3 regions of the Paenibacillus sp. FSL E2-0177 genome follow, and region 2 is predicted to be linked to each of the others. Evidence: riboswitches for the same ligand, from Rfam matches in the RefSeq annotation. Region 2 holds a riboswitch; each other region holds the start of a gene.

Region 1 (5,855 bases), 1.3 Mb from region 2:
CTTTGAAGCAACCGATACAGACATCACTCTTCTGGAAAAAGCTGATCAAGCGCTTTACGTTTCTAAAGAACAGGGGAGAAATCGCGTTACGCATATTATGGATTTGAGTGAAAAGCTTCTTTAATTGGAGGCTTTTTTTGTTATTTATAAACGATACATCCTCTTTGCTCTAATTGCTCTAAAATGTCTGTTCCCTTCAAGCTGTGATTCCATCTGAGATCCAGTTTCTCTAATCGTTCAAGCTGTAAAAGGGAATTCGGAATTTCATGAATGGATCTCCTTTGTAAATCGTATTGGCATCAAGCCTATGTGACAACGTTACGATAGAATATAACAGGATGATGATTTATTATCAGTATGTTGGCATACAAAACTATGGAATGTGGATCATGCCTACATTATCTATTCGGGGATTATGGCGATCTGGAAGTGATCCATCCCTCCAATATAAGAGTGCTGTCTGCGGTGGCTATGAATGATACTGTATTATTTGAGATTAAACATGAGCCTTTTAAGCAGATGCTTGCCGATTACCCGTTGATTAAGGAGCAATTGATGCTGCTGCAAATGGACCGTTTATTTTTATCGAATCGGTTATTATATGAAATGAAATTTCATGATGCGAGAGCGCGTGATATGATCGGAACGTTAAGGGAGACGGCTACCCTTGTGCTTAAAGATCTGCAAGAGCAAAAGATTATTGAGATTCAACATCAGCAGATCACCGTGTTAGACCCGGCGTATTTACTGGAGTATACGGATTTCGATTGAGAAGAGCCGTTCCGGGATCTTTTTCAGAGAATCGATTATTAAAGGGGTTATGAATGTGGCTTGTAATCATTGTGTAGTAAGAGAGCTGAATTTTCAAATCAAGGCTCATGGTGAGCTTAATCTTAGGGTTTTACCTGAGGTTATTCATCACTTGAGTAGAAGTAATACGATACATAAGGTGGAAGAAAATGTGATTACAATTAAGGAGGCTGGGGTGCGGGATTTTCTGGATTTCTGTAATGACCATATGGAGTCGGAGCAGCTTGAATTCCGTATAGATGACCAAACATGGAGACCTCTATCCGAATTACCCACTGTACTTGATATGGAGTGGATTGATGAGGTTATCACTAAGGGTCTTGTTACTTGCTACTTCCAACCGATTGTGAACGTAAGGGAAGAGATTTTTGCATACGAGCTCCTATCCAGATTTAAAAAAGAAGACGGATCTCTTATCTATCCTAATGAGATTTTTGCGGCGGCACGGAATCGTGGGCGTTTATATGCTTTAGACCGGTTATGTAGAATGACGGCTGTAAAATATGCTGCACCCTTAAATAAAAAAACGTTTATTAATTTTATCCCAACGTCGATCTACGCTCCAGAGTTCTGCTTAAGATCAACCGTTGAACTGGCCAATCAATTAGGCGTCGATCCTTCTCTTTTTGTCTTTGAAGTTGTTGAGACGGAGAAAGTGGATGATCTCGCTCATTTGAAAGCTATTTTGACATATTACAAGGATCGGGGATTTGAATACGCTTTAGATGATGTTGGTGAGGGCTTCAGCACGATCGAGATGTTATTGGAGCTTAAACCCCATTACATGAAGCTGGATATGAAATATGTTCAGGGTGTGTCCAGCGATCTGAACAAACAGAAAATAGCAAAGCAATTTTTAGAAAAAGCTTTAGAAATCCAATCCGTTCCTTTAGCAGAAGGTGTGGAGTTTAGAGAGGACTTTGAATGGCTTAAGCAGAGTGGTTATCAGTTGTTTCAGGGCTATTTATTTGGAAAGCCTGATCCTATTCCCAAACAGTAATCCTAATGAGTATATATCCGTCCAGAGGATGAGATGAATTTCAGGTCAGAGTCTGAGTACAACCAACCCCCGGGGTTGTATAATTTAGGTAATTGAAAAGGGGGACGGGATGGATATGAAATGGCATCAATTTGTAACGCGCTGGGCAGATTCTAGGGGCTTTGATGGACGAGAGATTGATTATCAATGGCCTTCTCCCTCATTTCCGGTCATCAGTATTCGCAGTAATCTAGGGCGATACTCAGGTCAGGCGTATGGTCGTGGAGGTAAACCCCGTGTGAAGACAGCCGTTGGATTAATCGCTATTGGAGATGTAGCTGTCGGATTGATTTCCATAGGTGCGATAAGCGTGGGCGTATTATCCTTAGGAGCAATATCACTGGGAATGTGGTTAGCGATCGGAGCAATAGCACTTAGCTGGCTTGGCTTCGCAGTGGGAGCGATTGCGATTGCAGGCGTGGCTGTAGGAGCGATCGCAATCGCGGAAAAAGCGTTGGGGGCCATCGCCATAGGGGATACGGCATTTGGTGCGATAGCGATAGGCAGGATCGCTGGGGGTGCCATAGCTATCGGACAATGGGCATATGGTGTAATCGCAGTTGGCGAACATGGTTTCGGATTAATTCCCGTCACGGGCGATGTGTGGAATTGGTTCCGGCGTTTGTTTGGATCGGGGAGTTAAGTAGACCTACAGTCCTAAAGGATGTCCTTCTCTTCCGGGATAGTCGATAAATAATATCTATCACATAAGAAAAACTAATTGCAATTACCTATACTCATTTCATACCAATTAATCATGCGATCAGATCTAGGCTTATGTTACTCTTTGAATGTATTCGAAACTTCATAGGCAAACCTATGGAAATGTAGGGACGCAAAGCTATAGGGACTAAGGTTATCATAACTATTGTCAGCCAGCTGCCAAAGAGTGCGTAACGCTTTTTGTTAAAATATAAGAAAGTATAAGTTATACACCTATACTTAATATCTTATATTTCTCGCTTAAACGCTTACCGTCCTTATAAGGACGCCGAAGGCGTTTATGCTTGTTAAGGTTTAATAAAAATTAAGTCTTAATTTTTAGGCGACTTTATACGCAATCAAGCTACTCTTTTGGGGTAGTTTTTTTTGTGCCCATTTTTGGGCACTGGAGAGATTCATATGACATCTGGGGGTAAGAAGAGATGAAGAAAATGATTGCGATCGCTACATCGGCGGCCATGTTGGCCAGTTTTTCGAGTGAGGCAGGTTATGCTTTAGCAAGTGAGGCAAGCAAGGTAAATGTAACAAAAACAGTGGCGCAAAGTAAGGTTAACTTATTAAGCAACGCCTCGGTTATTCCGTTTGAGCTGTACGGCAAGGATGCTCTAAATGCCTATAATGAGGTTTTTAGAATGAATCCAGCAAATATTAAATCCATCACAAATAACGGTGGCAACTACTCAGGCTCGCCTATAGCTAAGGCTATGGATGGGGATATGAGCACGCATTGGGAGACTGGCAAACCGAATAGTTCAACGTTTACGAATGAGGTTGTGTTTGTTTTCAATGAGTCCACTGAATTAAATAGAATGGTATACGCGGCTAGGCAATCCGGTGCGAAAGGTAAAGGTTTTGCTCAAGAATTTGATATCTACGGCTCCACTACCGATGCGGGTGATTTTACGCTCGTGTCTTCTGGAGAATATACAGGCTCAACCGGTGATGTAGTGGAGATTCAGTTCGCACCTACGGCTTTTAAGAGACTTAAATTTGTCTTCAAAAAAGCGAACCAAGATTGGGCGAGTGCGGCTGAGTTTTCTTTTTATAAAGAGGATAGTGTCTCTGCTAAAATGAAAAAATTATTTACAGATGATACCTTGAGCCAAGTTAGTGCTGCCTTTAATACGACAGAGAAATTAACAGCTTTAGAGAATGAAGTGCAGGCACATCCACTGTATGCGCAGTTTAAAGAAGAGATAGAGAATGCAAAGATCCTTTTGAAGAACCATCAGGTAGAGGCAACGGCAGCCAAGGTTTCGAAGCTAAAAGGGTATGGAACAGCCTATGAAAATGCCTATAGCCAAGCTTATAGAATGCCGAATGCAAACGTATCAAAAGTAACGGTGAACGGTGGAAGCTACCCAGGTACGAAGCCTGAATATATGCTGGATGACCAGCCCACTACGCATTGGGAAACGAACAAAAACAATGATGCAAGCTTCACGAATGAAGTCGTGTTTGAACTAGCGCAAGCGGAAGTGCTGGACAGAGTGGCTTTTTTGGCTAGAGATAACCGCAAAGGATTCCCAGAGGCTTTTGAAATCTATGCATCAGAGACGAGTAAAGGAGAGACCTTCCAACTTGTATCTAGCGGAACCGCGATTAGTACCAATGACTTTCTGGAATTTAAATTCGAACCGACGAAGTTTAAAAGATTAAAATTTAAGTTCACAAAAGCTAATATCAACAGACCTTTTGCGGCTGAATTTAGATTTTATACAGAAGATAAAGTAAGCGAAGCTGTAAATGGTATTTTCACAGATGGAACGATGAGTGCGGTTGTGCCTGCTTATAATAGCGTCGAAGCAATCAACGAATTAGAAGAAGCGGCAAAAGTACATCCGCTCTATCCAATCCTGAAAGATTCTTTGGATTTAGCTAAGAGGCTAGTGAATGGTGAAGTTCAAACCGAAGGCACCATCATTGAGGCGGAACAACGTGGAGATATGAAAAAGCATGCGCAGGAAAACCTGAGAATTGGTTTTGGTACGAACAACCAGCCTACAGGTCTCGTTGCAATGCCTGGAGATACGATCAACGTTTATGTGGATGCAGCTTCTAACGATAAGCTACCTTCTTTAGTCTTTTCTCAACAAGAGGCCGCTTGGAATGTTTGGGCTAGAGGTGTGCAATTGCGTCCAGGTAAGAACATTATAACCGTTCCTGAATTTGCTATGAATAGTTATTATGCACATGAAGTGACTAAGGGCGGCACCGTTTATATCGTAAATCCCTATACAGCAGAGGAACAAGGGAAAGCGCCATTGATCCGCTTCGAAGGTTTAGAAAAGATTCCTTTTATGACCAAGACCACGGATCCAGAACAATTCAAAACCTTCTTAATCACATACAAACAAAGACTAGACGAAGATAAAGCGGCTCATCCAAATGTTCAAGATCGTAAACTCATAGATGTGGTAGAACTGGCCAGCGATCATGTTATTTTCACAGGAACGGCGACGGAGGCGTACAACAAATATATTACGCAAGGAAATAACCCGCTGGACACCGTAACTGGGTATGACACCTGGATGAAGAGTATTTTTGCCTTCTATGGCCTGGATGGCAGTAGCGAGATTCATGATGCCAAGCTAATTCGTGAGAATATTCGCTTGATGCAGCCTTATGGTGCGATGTATGCAGCGGGAGATCATACAGGGATCCAACTTGGAACAGTAGGAACCATGGTAGGTGATTTTAACAAAGCTTATCCGGGCTGGGGACTGAATCACGAAATCGGGCATCGCTTGGCTATGGGTGAACGGGAATATGGCGAAGTAACTAATAATATGGTGTCTATGTTTATGTCTGTCGCGGCGAATTCGATAGATAATCGTATACCGTATGAATCAGATATCTATAAATATGTCCTCGAAGAAAACAAAGTGGTTATGAATCAGCAGGGCTTATTTGCACAACTCGGAGCCTATTGGCAGCTGGAGCTGGCACATCCGGGATACTGGACAGAGCTGACCAAGCTATATCGGGAGCGGAAGGTCATCCTTACCAACGGTGACAATTCTAAGCAGCAGTATTTGGTGGAGTTCTCCTCCGAAGTACTGGGATTAGATTTAAGCAGCTATTTTGCCAGACATGGCTTCACTGTGAATCCTGAGACAAAAGCGAAAGTAGCCAAGTATCCGGCACCGCAAAAGTTATGGTATTTAAATAACTCGGTGATTAATTATGAGGGAACTGGAATAGCGGATAAAAATCTGGCCATTAAGGTTAATATCACACCTAACACCACGGCTAGAACGAACACGTTAAGTTTCAGTATAGA
Region 2 (5,855 bases):
ATCGCAGCTACAAATTTCAGGCAGCAATATGATCATCCGCAGCTTCGCTGGTGCAATCTGCCTGAGGAAGCGGCTGAGGGCAGCGATGCCGTATGCCTCTTGACCGATTGGAGCCTACTCAAGGATATTGATCTGCATCAGCTGGCGAAAAGCATGCGCAATGGGGTGCTGATCGATGGACGCAATGTGTATTCCAAGGAGCAAATTGAGGGTACCGGACTCGTTTATCATTCTGTCGGCCGCCCGCAGATGGGTGGATTGAGCGGTTATTCTGCTAGTGTGGCTGGAGCGGTTTAATCTAAGTTATATTGATTGAACTTGTGATTTTTCTATTTAGGGATGAGCCGTGACTCCAGAGAATGTTTGGACTTCCAGCCGCTGTTGTCTGCAGATTTCCTGATTTTAACCGCTGATAGCGGTAGAAATCCGCAGACAAAGGCGGACGCTATCGCTCTTACAGTTCCCAAATTCCCCTCCGCCACTTCGTTCCCTTATTTTAAGGTTCTAAGCAATTTATAAAGTTAGGTACTCTGATTATATACCGCAGTAGCAGTAGCATTTGTAGTTGTAGTTGTCATTGTCTCTGTGGTGGCAACTAGTCTTGCTCTTGTAGTTGCAGTTGTTCTTACAGTTGTTGCAGTTGCAGCTGCCTCCCCCAGAGCAGAAGCAAATCTTTAGAAAAACGTGCCTGCTTCCGGCTGGTACAGCCCGGTACGCACGGATCAAGTATTAAGAAGAAGTTGGTTAGGTTAAGAACGGAAAGGGAATTTGGAACTGTAGAAACGGAGTGTTCGCCCGAAAGATTTCCGTAGGAAAGCTAGCTTCGAAAGCATATGCATCCTCGGATTTCTACCGCGAGAAGCGGTTCAATCAGGAAATCTGAGGATAACAGCGATCGGAAGTCCAAAATCCCTTGGAGTGGTTTCTACCTAACAAATTTTTTTAGTGCATCCGCTCGAAATAAGGCTAAGCGGAAGCTGACGTTTTGATTACAATTCAAATATGCTCGATTTCCATAATTCAAGGAGGGTTCATTCTATGAAAATGGTACTTCTATCAGGCGGTTCAGGTAAACGGTTATGGCCGTTGTCCAACGACTCACGTTCAAAGCAATTTCTAAAGGTACTTGAAAGCCCTCAAGGTGAACCAGAATCCATGGTACAACGTGTCTGGAGACAGCTGGAGGAAGCAGGGATGGCAGAATCATCTTATCTGGCCACCGGCCGTGGCCAAGTAGAAATGATACAAAGCCAACTGGGAAGTCATGTGCCGATTATCGTTGAACCGGAGCGTCGGGATACTTTTCCGGCTATCGCCTTAACAGCTACCTATCTTTATTCAGTGGCAGGTGTTTCTCCAGCGGAGACGGTAGCAATATTGCCTGTTGACCCTTATGTAGAAGCATCTTTTTTCGATACCATAGCTATGCTTGAGGGGACCATGCTGGAAAGTGGAGCAAATCTGGCTCTAATGGGTGTTGTTCCTGAACATGCCTCAGAGAAATACGGATATATTATTCCTACCACCGAAGAGGCGGGGGAAAATGGTTTTATGAAGGTGAGTCACTTTCAAGAGAAACCTGACCGCATACAAGCAGAACAGCTCATCGAGCAAAATGCCTTGTGGAATTGCGGAGTGTTTGCCTTCCGCTTAGGGTACTTGTTAGATATTTTGCAGCGTAAAGGGTTGCCTTTAGGATATGAAGAATTGCAGAAGCAGTATAAGCTATTGTCTTCCATCAGCTTTGATTATGAAGTGGTGGAGAAAGAAGAACATATTGTGGTGCAGCCGTATGATGGATTCTGGAAGGATCTTGGAACGTGGAATACGCTGACAGAGGAAATGAGCAGCAAGCATGTAGGAAAAGGTTTTGTGACGGCGGATTCTGAGGGGACTTGCTTGATTAATGAGCTGGACATTCCGATTACGGTAATTGGTGCGAAGGATCTGATCATTGCGGCTAGCCCGGATGGGATTCTAGTTACCCATAAAGCTGAGAGCCCACGGATTAAAGAAGTGCTGAAGACCTTTGAACAAAGACCGATGTACGAGGAACGCCGTTGGGGTCATTACAAAGTTATTGATTATGTGAAATATGATGAAGGCAATGAAGTGCTGACCAAACGGATTTTTATATCCGAGGGGAATAATATCAGCTATCAATTACATCGCAAGCGTAGTGAAATTTGGACAATCGTCAGCGGCGAAGCAAGTATTGTGCTGAATGAGAAAAAACATAATGTGAAGGCTGGGGACGTGGTACGTATACCGGAAGGAACGAAGCACGCGATCCTTGCTTTGACGGATGTTGAGTTTATAGAGGTACAGACGGGGTCTGAATTAGTAGAAGAAGATAACATACGTATTACTTTAGACTGGAATGATATAGAACTACAACAATTCATTTCATAGGTCTAACCTATCTATTTAACCAATTCAAAATTTCTTGAAACAGGTAAATTGACTCAATTATCAAAAAAAGTCATAAAAACACTAAATATATCATTAATTGTCGTCGATACTTACGGTAAGAGAGATTATTTCTCTTAAATTGAAAAGGCAAACCTATCGAAAGGTAGGGACGCAAAGCTATAGGGCCTTCGAAAGAGTGGCAGCCTGGCTACCGAAAGGGAGATTATTTTGAAAGCTTACCGTACGTATCGATTGTTTGGTGCATTTCTGTCACTCGTCCTGTTTCTGACTGCACTTCCGCTTGCTGTTGGAATTTCGCCGTCTGTTGTCATAGCTGCTTCAAATTCTGGAACGCCAGTTACCCCAGGTGCCTCACCTGAAGCCGTAAAGCTGCTTAACTATTTTTACTCGATCTCAGGAAAAGGTATTATTGCCGGTCAACATGACTATTTAGAAAGTCCAGATGAAATTAACAATATGCTGAAGGGAACCAGCGGACAATATGCGGCTCTTCACGGTTATGAAATGGGTGCGATCAGTGGCCAGTCCGAAGCAACGATGGCTTGGCAACGTCAAAATGTGGTGAACAGCGCCATCAACTGGAATAAAGCGGGCGGGATCGTAGCTATGACTTTTCATGCTAACCTGCCGGGCACCTCTTATGACTGGGATAATGTGAAAAAAACACTTAGCCAGAGTGAGTTCGATAGTTACGTTACACCGGGTACCAAGCAATATAACAATCTGATCGCTGAGCTTGATAAGGTGGCCGTCTCTTTAAAAAGCTTGCGCGATGCCAACGTTCCGGTGCTTTGGAGACCCTATCATGAAATGAACGGGAACTGGTTCTGGTGGGGGAAGAAAAATAACTTTTCTAAACTATGGAATATTATGTATGACCGTTTTGTTAACGTTCATAAATTAAATAATTTGTTATGGGTATGGAGTCCGAATGCTCCCAATGTTTGGTCAGATCCTTATGCGCTAACTTATCCAGGTGCTGATAAAGTAGATATTCTGGCAGCAGATATATACGAAAATGATTACCAGCAAAAATACTATGACAGCTTATTGAGTCTAGCTGCAGGCAAACCGATTGCGATCGGGGAAAATGGTGAAATGCCTAATCTGGAGAAGCTTCAGCAATCGCAAAGTAAATGGACGTATATGATGAGCTGGGGAAAAATGCTTTACGAGAATAACAGTGCAGACACAATCAAAACATTTATGAATAGCAACTATACCCTGACCAGAGATAAATTAAATACTGGTCTGGCACCGACACCTAGCGCCGCACCAGCGCCGGCACCTTCCGAAGAAGAGGGGGAGGCAGCAATTCCTCTCGCGAAGGGGCTTGCAGGAGAGTATTACAACAACATGCAATTGTCGGGAGCAGCAGCTCTTAACAGAACTGATGCAATAATCGATTTCAATTGGCGGCAAGGCTCGCCGGATGCCGCCCTCGGGATTGATCGGTTCTCCATACGTTGGAGCGGTAAAATTAAGTCATTATATAATGAGCAATATACATTTTACACTACCTCAGATGATGGTATCCGTGTCTGGGTGAATGGGGAATCCGTGATTGATAGTTGGACTAAGCAAAGTGGTACTGAGCGTAAGGGCATTATAACGCTGAAGGCTGGCCAGCTATATGATATCAAGGTGGAGTATTACGAGAATGAAGGCGATGCGAGAGTCCGCTTGATGTGGGAAAGTGCTAGTCAAGCTAAAGAGACAGTTCCAGCAAGTGCACTTTTTCTTCCGGATGTCTCCTGATTGATGAAAATTAAAGGTCGATCCTTAGTGGCTCTGCGTTATTGCAGAGCTACTAAGCTATAGTCCTCATTAGGTCAGAAGACGATTGTCCGATAACAGGTATGTTTTTAACACCTGTGGAGGCAGTACAGCTACCGAAAGGAGGATTTATTTGCGTAAATATTATAAGAAAAACAGATTGTTGTTTACTATGTTACCGGTGTTTATTATTTTTTCCTTGCTGCCTTGGGGAGAGGTTAAAAGTCTTCCGAAGGCTATGAGTGTTTCTTCCTCCCTACCTCCGGCTATACCAAGTAATCCTTCGGCTTCTGAAGAAGCCAAGCAACTGCTGAGTAATTTGGTAAATCTACGTGGCAAAGGGCTCTTGTCCGGCCAGCATGATTATCTAGAAAGTCCAGATGAACTGGTTCATAAGCTGAAGAATACTTCGGGACAAAATGCTGTTCTACATGGTTATGAATTAGGGGCGATTAATAATCAATCCGAAGAGACGATCGCAGAACAGCGGCAAGCTGTTATAGACAGTGCAATTGAATGGCATCAAGAGGGTGGCATTGTAGCGATGACCTTCCATCAGAGCTTACCGGGAACCTCTCCAGAGTGGTCCAATGTAAACAGAAGTCTCAGTCAAGAGAAATTTAATGCTTATGTTACACCTGGGACAGCTCAGTATAAGAGGCTAATCTCAGATCTAGACGAGGTTGCTGGATATTTGGGTCAGCTGCGTGATGCCGGAGTTCCGGTCTTATGGCGACCTTACCATGAAATGAATGGTGGTTGGTTTTGGTGGGGGAAAAAGGACAATTTTTCAGAGCTGTGGAGTATTGTCTATGATCGTTTTGTAAACACACACAAGCTAAATAATCTACTGTGGGTGTGGAATCCGAATGCGCCGAATGAATGGTCAGATCCATATGCTGCATATTATCCCGGTGGGGATAAACTCGATGTTCTGGCTGCGGATATCTACAATAACGATTATAAACAGTCCTACTATGAGGATCTGCTCGCATTGGCCGAGGGTAAACCTATCGGAATCGGGGAGAGTGGGCAACTGCCGAACCCGGATGTATTAACTGAGAAACAAAATAAATGGGTCTATATGATGACCTGGGGAAAATTACTGACAGAAAATAATACGCTACAGTCAATTAAAAGCTTTATGAAAGACTCGTTTATAGTATCAAGAGAGGACTATGTTCTCACAACAGGAGGTCCTTCGATAGCACCCGTAACTCCGGTAACCCTAACGGGTTTAACTGGAGAATACTATAACAATACTGATTTAGAGGGAGAAGCGGTACTTATCCGCAATGACCGTAAGATTGATTTTAATTGGCATGGCGGGTCTCCTGCCTCAGAGATAAATGAAGATCACTTTTCTGTACGCTGGAAAGGGAAACTCAAACCCAAATTCAGTGAAAAATATACGATTTCGGCATCCTCTGATGATGGAGTCCGTGTCTGGATTGACGGAAAGCTGATCATCGACAATTGGAAAAATCAAAGTGCAACCCTTCATAAAGGAAGTATCCCACTCACAGCCGGAACGCTTTATGATATCCAAATTGAATATTATGAGAATGAAGGAGATGCCAATCTTCGTTTGCTATGGGAGAGTTCCCGCCAGAAGCAGCAGGTAATTCCACAAGGGGCATTGTTCC
Region 3 (5,855 bases), 1.3 Mb from region 2:
CCAACAATCATTGCATGGATTATGGTGCCCCGGGTCTGGTTCGGACGTTACGAGTTCTGGACCGTAATGGAATCGACCACACGGGAACAGCTAAATCATTAGAAGAATCCAAGAGAACGCTTATTAAAAACGTCAAAGGAATTACGATTGGCATCCTCTCCTACACAGCAGGAACCAACCGAATTCCTGTACCAGTGAGTAAGCCATGGCTGGTTAACCGGATATCTACGCCCAAGATCATTCGGGAGATTCGAGATTTAAAAAAGAAAGTCGATCTAGTCTTGCTTTATCTGCATTTCGGAAGCGAATATCGTTACACTCCAAACAAGAGGCAAAAAGAGCTGGTCAATCTCTTTTTTAAAAATGGCGCCGACATCATACTGGGGTCTCACCCACATGTTCTTCAACCGTTAGCGCTTCGTGGAAAAAAACAATTCGTTATTTACTCATTGGGGAATTTTGTTTCTACTAAACTAATGAATATTCCTTATACACAAAGCGGTATCATTCTTACGCTTAAAATAAAGAAGGATGAAAAAGGACACACGAGTATAACTAACGTAGGTTACATCCCGACTTGTGTAGATCGAAGAATAAAAAGCGGCAGGAAAATTACAGAGATCATCCCCATCCGCGACGCATTAAAGAGAAGCGACACCGACATAAAAACAGAACGGCGAAATCTCATGAATCGAATGTTGAAACATACGACAACAATCTTAAAGAGGGAATAGAGTCGTTACAGAAAAATAACGTTCCGCGGAATTTACCGCGGAACGTTATAGATTTAGACCTCAAAACTGTGTTTGGGTTTAGCGTAAACGATCAGGCATCATTAATTTAAGGAATTCTAGAATACCATTCTCTACTACAAGTTCTTCTCTATCTTGATCAGCAAGTACTCTTCTGATGAGATCTTCTTTACCCTCCAGTACTTTACTTGTCCAATGAGGATCAATGATAAGAGACCGTCCTACTGCTACTAATTCAGCATTTGTCAACGTGTCCTCTGCGTCCTGTTTGGTACGGATATCTCCTACCCCAATTAAAGGTATACGGCCTTTGATTTTCTCATGCACATATTGCAGGATTGATTTTTCTTTAAAATCTTCTGATGCAGATACTTTCTTGAAGTCCCCTAATGAAATATGCAGATAATCCAGCTTTTTATCAGCTAATTTATCAATGAGATAAAAGGTATCGGTGATTTTAATTCCAGGCTCTTCATATTCTTCTGGAGAAAAACGATAACCGACAATAAAATCCTTAACCTTTGAATTGTCAACAACAGCAATAACTGCATCCACTAATTGGTTAATGAAATTAAATCTTTTTTCTAAGCTTCCTCCCCATTGATCTTCACGACGGTTGGAGTGTGGAGAGAAGAATTGTTGGATTAAATATGTGTTTGCTCCATGAATTTCTACCCCGTCAAATCCAGCTTGAATAGCACGTTGAGTCGCTTTTTTAAAATCCTCAGTTACACCGAAAATTTCATCTTCTGTTAATGCTCTTGGAATTTCTGCATTCGGGCGTTCAGCAGCAATGGCGCTGGAGGAAACGGGTTGTACGCCACGCAATATTTTTGAATCTGTCATTCTTCCTGCATGGAATAGCTGTAAAATAGCCTTTGTTCCATTTCGTTTAATAGTAGATGCTAATCGGCTGAGGCTAGGAATAAATTCATCGGAGGAAACACTAAGTTCACCTTCCCATCCTTTTCCACCCTCTTGTACATTTGCTGCCGCAGTGATGACCGCACCTACTTCGCCCGTTCTTAGCGAATAGTATTTCAATTCATCTTGTGTTACTACACCGTCATAAAAGCTCATTCGCGTGGTCATTGGAGCCATAACCACTCGGTTTTTTAATGTCAGCCCTCTGCGAAAAGTTAATGCTGTGTCTAGTGCTATCATCTTTTTCCCAACTTTCATTAAATTATATTTAGATAAAATATTATATACATGCGCATACATATAAATTACAGCAATGATTTATTCTTGTCAACTAATAAAGAACTGCTATTGAATACAACAAAAAGCGCTGTTCATTGGAACAGCGCTTTTTGCTCGATATGAATGGTCCTTATTATTCTAGTTCGGCCGGTTTTACAATGGCTGCACCTTTATTATTTTTGGAATATTTAGCTTCGATTTTCGTGGTGTATGTATCTTTGGCTCCATCACTTACCAGCACATAACTCAGATCGACTGTCAGCTTTTCCGTTTGCCAGGTCTTAGTATTGACGAATAATTTCCACGTTACGCTTTTGGGTTGAACTGTCTCTCCATCCCAGAGGTTCTCCTGGTCATAGAGTTTGATTATCCCCTTAGCTGCTGTCGGATCGGTTACCGTGAATTGTAAGACTGTTTGTGCGCCAGCAGTGCTGACTTTCATGGATTTTTTATAACTTTTGACCGAATCAAGCATGGAAACAGGATCGTATTGGCCTTTAGAGTAAAAGGCATCCCATTCCGTTTTCTCCAGTCCAAGCCAATATTGTGCATCAGGATCGATTGGCTCCCCGTCATCGTCGTAACCTTCATCTTCAGATTCATCGATCAGTTCACTTCCGTCTACAAGATAGTAAAACTCCTTGTCATTGGCATATAGACTGTACGATGTTTCTAAAAGACTACTAGCGACAGTGCCTGCTGCGGCAAAATTCGGCAGACGGTTGATATCCAGCTTCAGAGTGTTGGTGTTGCTGATACGCACCCCGCCGCTTTGAATATCCTGTTTTTTGGTCACATCCAGATGGAAATTCTTTATTGCTTTGGAGGCTGCCGTTACTTTGCTGATCATCTGATCCGCGGTTACTACTGTTGAGGTAGCTGCTGACACTACTCCTGGATTAGACATCCATCCGATCGTTCCGGACAGCAATAAAGCACCTACTGCCAAACTAGTACCTATTGTTTTGAAAAAACTGTTCATGTACTTCCCCTTTCGGCCCCTTGCGATAATGTAACGCCGTATAGGTCGAAATAATAAAAGAGCTCAAAATAGACTACATATTCTTAGAGCTATCCTTTATGCTTCATAAGACATCCCTATGGCGGCCTGGCGATCATTTCCTTCTGTCGAAAGGTTTTAGACCCATGGCTTTGTGTCATCATCTTTCGATGATTTTACCTTTAACGCGGACATTCAATTAGTTTTAATAGATTACGGACGCATGTCCCACCGCTAATTTTATCATGGTTATAATTACCTGTAAACGACTTATCTTCCATTCGAATTCGCTATGATACTCAGAAGAAATACTACAATCAAAATGAAAAATGAACGATTACATACGCTTATAAGTCTTATTAATGAGAACAGTAAAGACAGGGGGTGCAGCAAAATGAGTGACCGGGAAATTTTCGAGCTCTATAAAGAACAAGTATATTATTTTTGTTACTACTTAATGAAAAATCAGGCAGATGCGGAGGATATTTCCCAAGAGGTATTTGTAAAAATTATCTTAGCGGATAAGTCGAAGGTAAGAAACTTGAAAGCTTGGATTTTACGAATTGCTTCGAATGAGTGCAACAGTGTGATCAAAAGGCGTAAGACGGGGTGGATGAAAGAAGTACGTAATTATTTACTATCCAGGTCTGAGGAATCAAACCCTGTAGAAAAACGTTTGGATCGACAGGAAACTAAAAAAGAATTACAAGGGTTATACAGTCAGCTTCCTGACAAAATCAGAATGGTAGTAGTCCTTCGTTTTATAAACGAATTGACTGTACCCGAGATCTCTAAAGTTATGAGCATACCCGAAGGAACTGTAAAATCCAGACTGAACAAGGGACTTAAAATACTAAATAGAATGGGTGGAACCCAACTAAAGGAGCTGAATAGTAATGAGTCTGTATATTGAAAAAGATAAACATATTCCCCGACCGGATTATGATTTGATGTGGACTGCCATAGAACAAGAAGCATATACACGTCAAAGAAATCAGCATGCCTCCCAGAATACTCCTAGGTCTAATAAAAAGGTTATTCCTATCAGTATTGTCTTCTCTTGCCTCTTACTTGTAGCCATTCCTGTATTCGCTAGTATGACGATTAATTGGGATAAAATTGGTGGTCGAAGTGTGAGCAATGCATTAAATAACGGCATCGGTCAACAGTATAATCTTCAAACTTCCAGTTCAGGAGTAACAATGAATTTGAACGGTGTTGTAACTGATGGAGAAAAAATGAAAATGCTGTTATCACTTGATACTAAATCTGATCTATCCAAATATACTGGATTTGCTACAGAGGAAAACATCATGACTAGTGAATCCGGTGCCAAGGCAAAGGTATACGGTTATTTAGAATACGATCCTGAAAGCCAGAAACTCATTGGAGTATATGAGACACCTGATACATTAAAGGATGATAAAAAGGACTATAGGTTTGAAGCACGGAATCTCATTTTTTACAGTGATCGGAATATTCCCTTACAATCTAATCATCAAGCAGGGGATACTATCAATACTGGAGTTAAGCAATATCCAAGCCTTCAAATCGAATCCGTTCGATATGTTTCCAATCAAACCATTATCCGTTACAAAGTCGCTGCATCACCATCTGACTTAGGACGGGGTAATCCACATTTGGTAGTTAGTACTGGTGGTCAAAAGAATGAAGCAATTCCAACCATCATGCCTAACGAAGGATCGGATTTATTTATTGAACAGGTTTTCAATATAACTGAATCAGATTGGAAGGAAGCTAGTCTTCATTTTAGTTACATTGAAGAAGCGAAACGATTTTCAGGTACGTGGAAGTTCGATTTTAAAGCAGATGGACAAAAAGCAAGTGAGGCGATTTACACTAAGAAACTGTATAACAGTCCTGAATTTCAAGAAAAGACCGGCATAACCTTAGATCAGCTAGTGGTTACCCCTTTGGATATCCAAATTCTAATAGATGAAAATGATTCGCTTAAAAAAGGAATTGCCCACTATAATACCGCTCAGTTGGTTATAGGTGATCAAACAATCACTGGGGGTTGGAATTTGAAAGGAGATCATTCCGAAAGCTACCAGCATTTATTTCAATTCGAATCTCCGGAATGGTATAACGACTGGTCCGATGTTCCAATGAAACTTATATTAAAGGATGCTGTCATTGAGAAACGTGATACTACTAAGAATTGGATCACTATAAACAAACCTAAAGAAGAAAAGCAGTTCACTTCACTTGATGTCGATGGGTTAAAAATTGAATTCACTTACTATACTGAGGGCGAAAATTTGATTGTCGAATCAACATCCAAATCTTCTGGCTTCAAAAGCGTTAACCAAACTACGTTACGGATTAATGGCAAAGAAGTGGTGCCTGAAATTACACCTAAGGGCATGATATCTACAGGAACTAATATTGATAGCTACAAAGATATCCCTTTCGACGAAAAAATCGAACTGAACCCTGGTATCTATAAATATAGCGATCCTAGCCGGAACGAGGAAATTAAACTTTAATACAGGAAGTTAATCTATGTCCCGCCCTTTCTAGTTAATCCTAAGGGCGGGTTATTTTTGGATAGAATCATTTCTGTTTATGTTTCTCTTTTATTTCCTTCACAACAAAAAAAGCATAAAACGGACTCAAGTCCGCTTTATGCTTTCCATTATTAAGATAAACAATATTTAACCAGCGCATCTCGCACACCATGCTCGTTGTTAGACCCCGTGACAGCATTCGCTGCCGCTTTGACCTCAACCGGAGAATTATCCATCGCAACGCCCATACCCGCGTATGTAAGCATAGAAATATCATTAAAATAATTACCGATCGAAAGAACTTCCTCTTGCGGAATTCCCAGCTTCACAGCCAGATTCTTTAAGGCGTTGCCCTTGGAGGCTTCCGGA

What was found. Region 2 has a riboswitch for cyclic di-GMP ahead of MHI25_RS05190 (glycosyl hydrolase). Riboswitches for the same ligand answer to the same signal wherever they lie in the genome.
Region 1: linked by a shared signal. The riboswitch ahead of MHI25_RS30090 (NPCBM/NEW2 domain-containing protein) and the one ahead of MHI25_RS05190 (glycosyl hydrolase) in region 2 are both predicted to bind cyclic di-GMP.
Region 3: linked by a shared signal. The riboswitch ahead of MHI25_RS11115 (DUF6612 family protein) and the one ahead of MHI25_RS05190 (glycosyl hydrolase) in region 2 are both predicted to bind cyclic di-GMP.

The regions. Positions count from the first base shown of each region.
Region 1 is NZ_CP150307.1:6,764,765-6,770,619, reverse strand. It holds gene MHI25_RS30110 (sensor domain-containing diguanylate cyclase) at 1-124, shown strand, start outside; gene MHI25_RS30105 (helix-turn-helix domain-containing protein) at 376-771, shown strand; gene MHI25_RS30100 (EAL domain-containing protein) at 962-1,810, shown strand; gene MHI25_RS30095 (hypothetical protein) at 1,926-2,492, shown strand; cyclic di-GMP riboswitch class I at 2,650-2,736, shown strand; gene MHI25_RS30090 (NPCBM/NEW2 domain-containing protein) at 2,995-5,855, shown strand, end outside.
Region 2 is NZ_CP150307.1:1,177,916-1,183,770, forward strand. It holds gene MHI25_RS05180 (UDP-glucose/GDP-mannose dehydrogenase family protein) at 1-297, shown strand, start outside; gene MHI25_RS05185 (sugar phosphate nucleotidyltransferase) at 1,039-2,412, shown strand; cyclic di-GMP riboswitch class I at 2,549-2,628, shown strand; gene MHI25_RS05190 (glycosyl hydrolase) at 2,641-4,191, shown strand; gene MHI25_RS05195 (glycosyl hydrolase) at 4,343-5,855, shown strand, end outside.
Region 3 is NZ_CP150307.1:2,510,107-2,515,961, reverse strand. It holds gene MHI25_RS11125 (CapA family protein) at 1-734, shown strand, start outside; gene MHI25_RS11120 (NADH-dependent flavin oxidoreductase) at 813-1,934, opposite strand; gene MHI25_RS11115 (DUF6612 family protein) at 2,089-2,937, opposite strand; cyclic di-GMP riboswitch class I at 3,055-3,146, opposite strand; gene MHI25_RS11110 (RNA polymerase sigma factor) at 3,350-3,868, shown strand; gene MHI25_RS11105 (DUF4179 domain-containing protein) at 3,852-5,465, shown strand; gene MHI25_RS11100 (Cof-type HAD-IIB family hydrolase) at 5,618-5,855, opposite strand, start outside.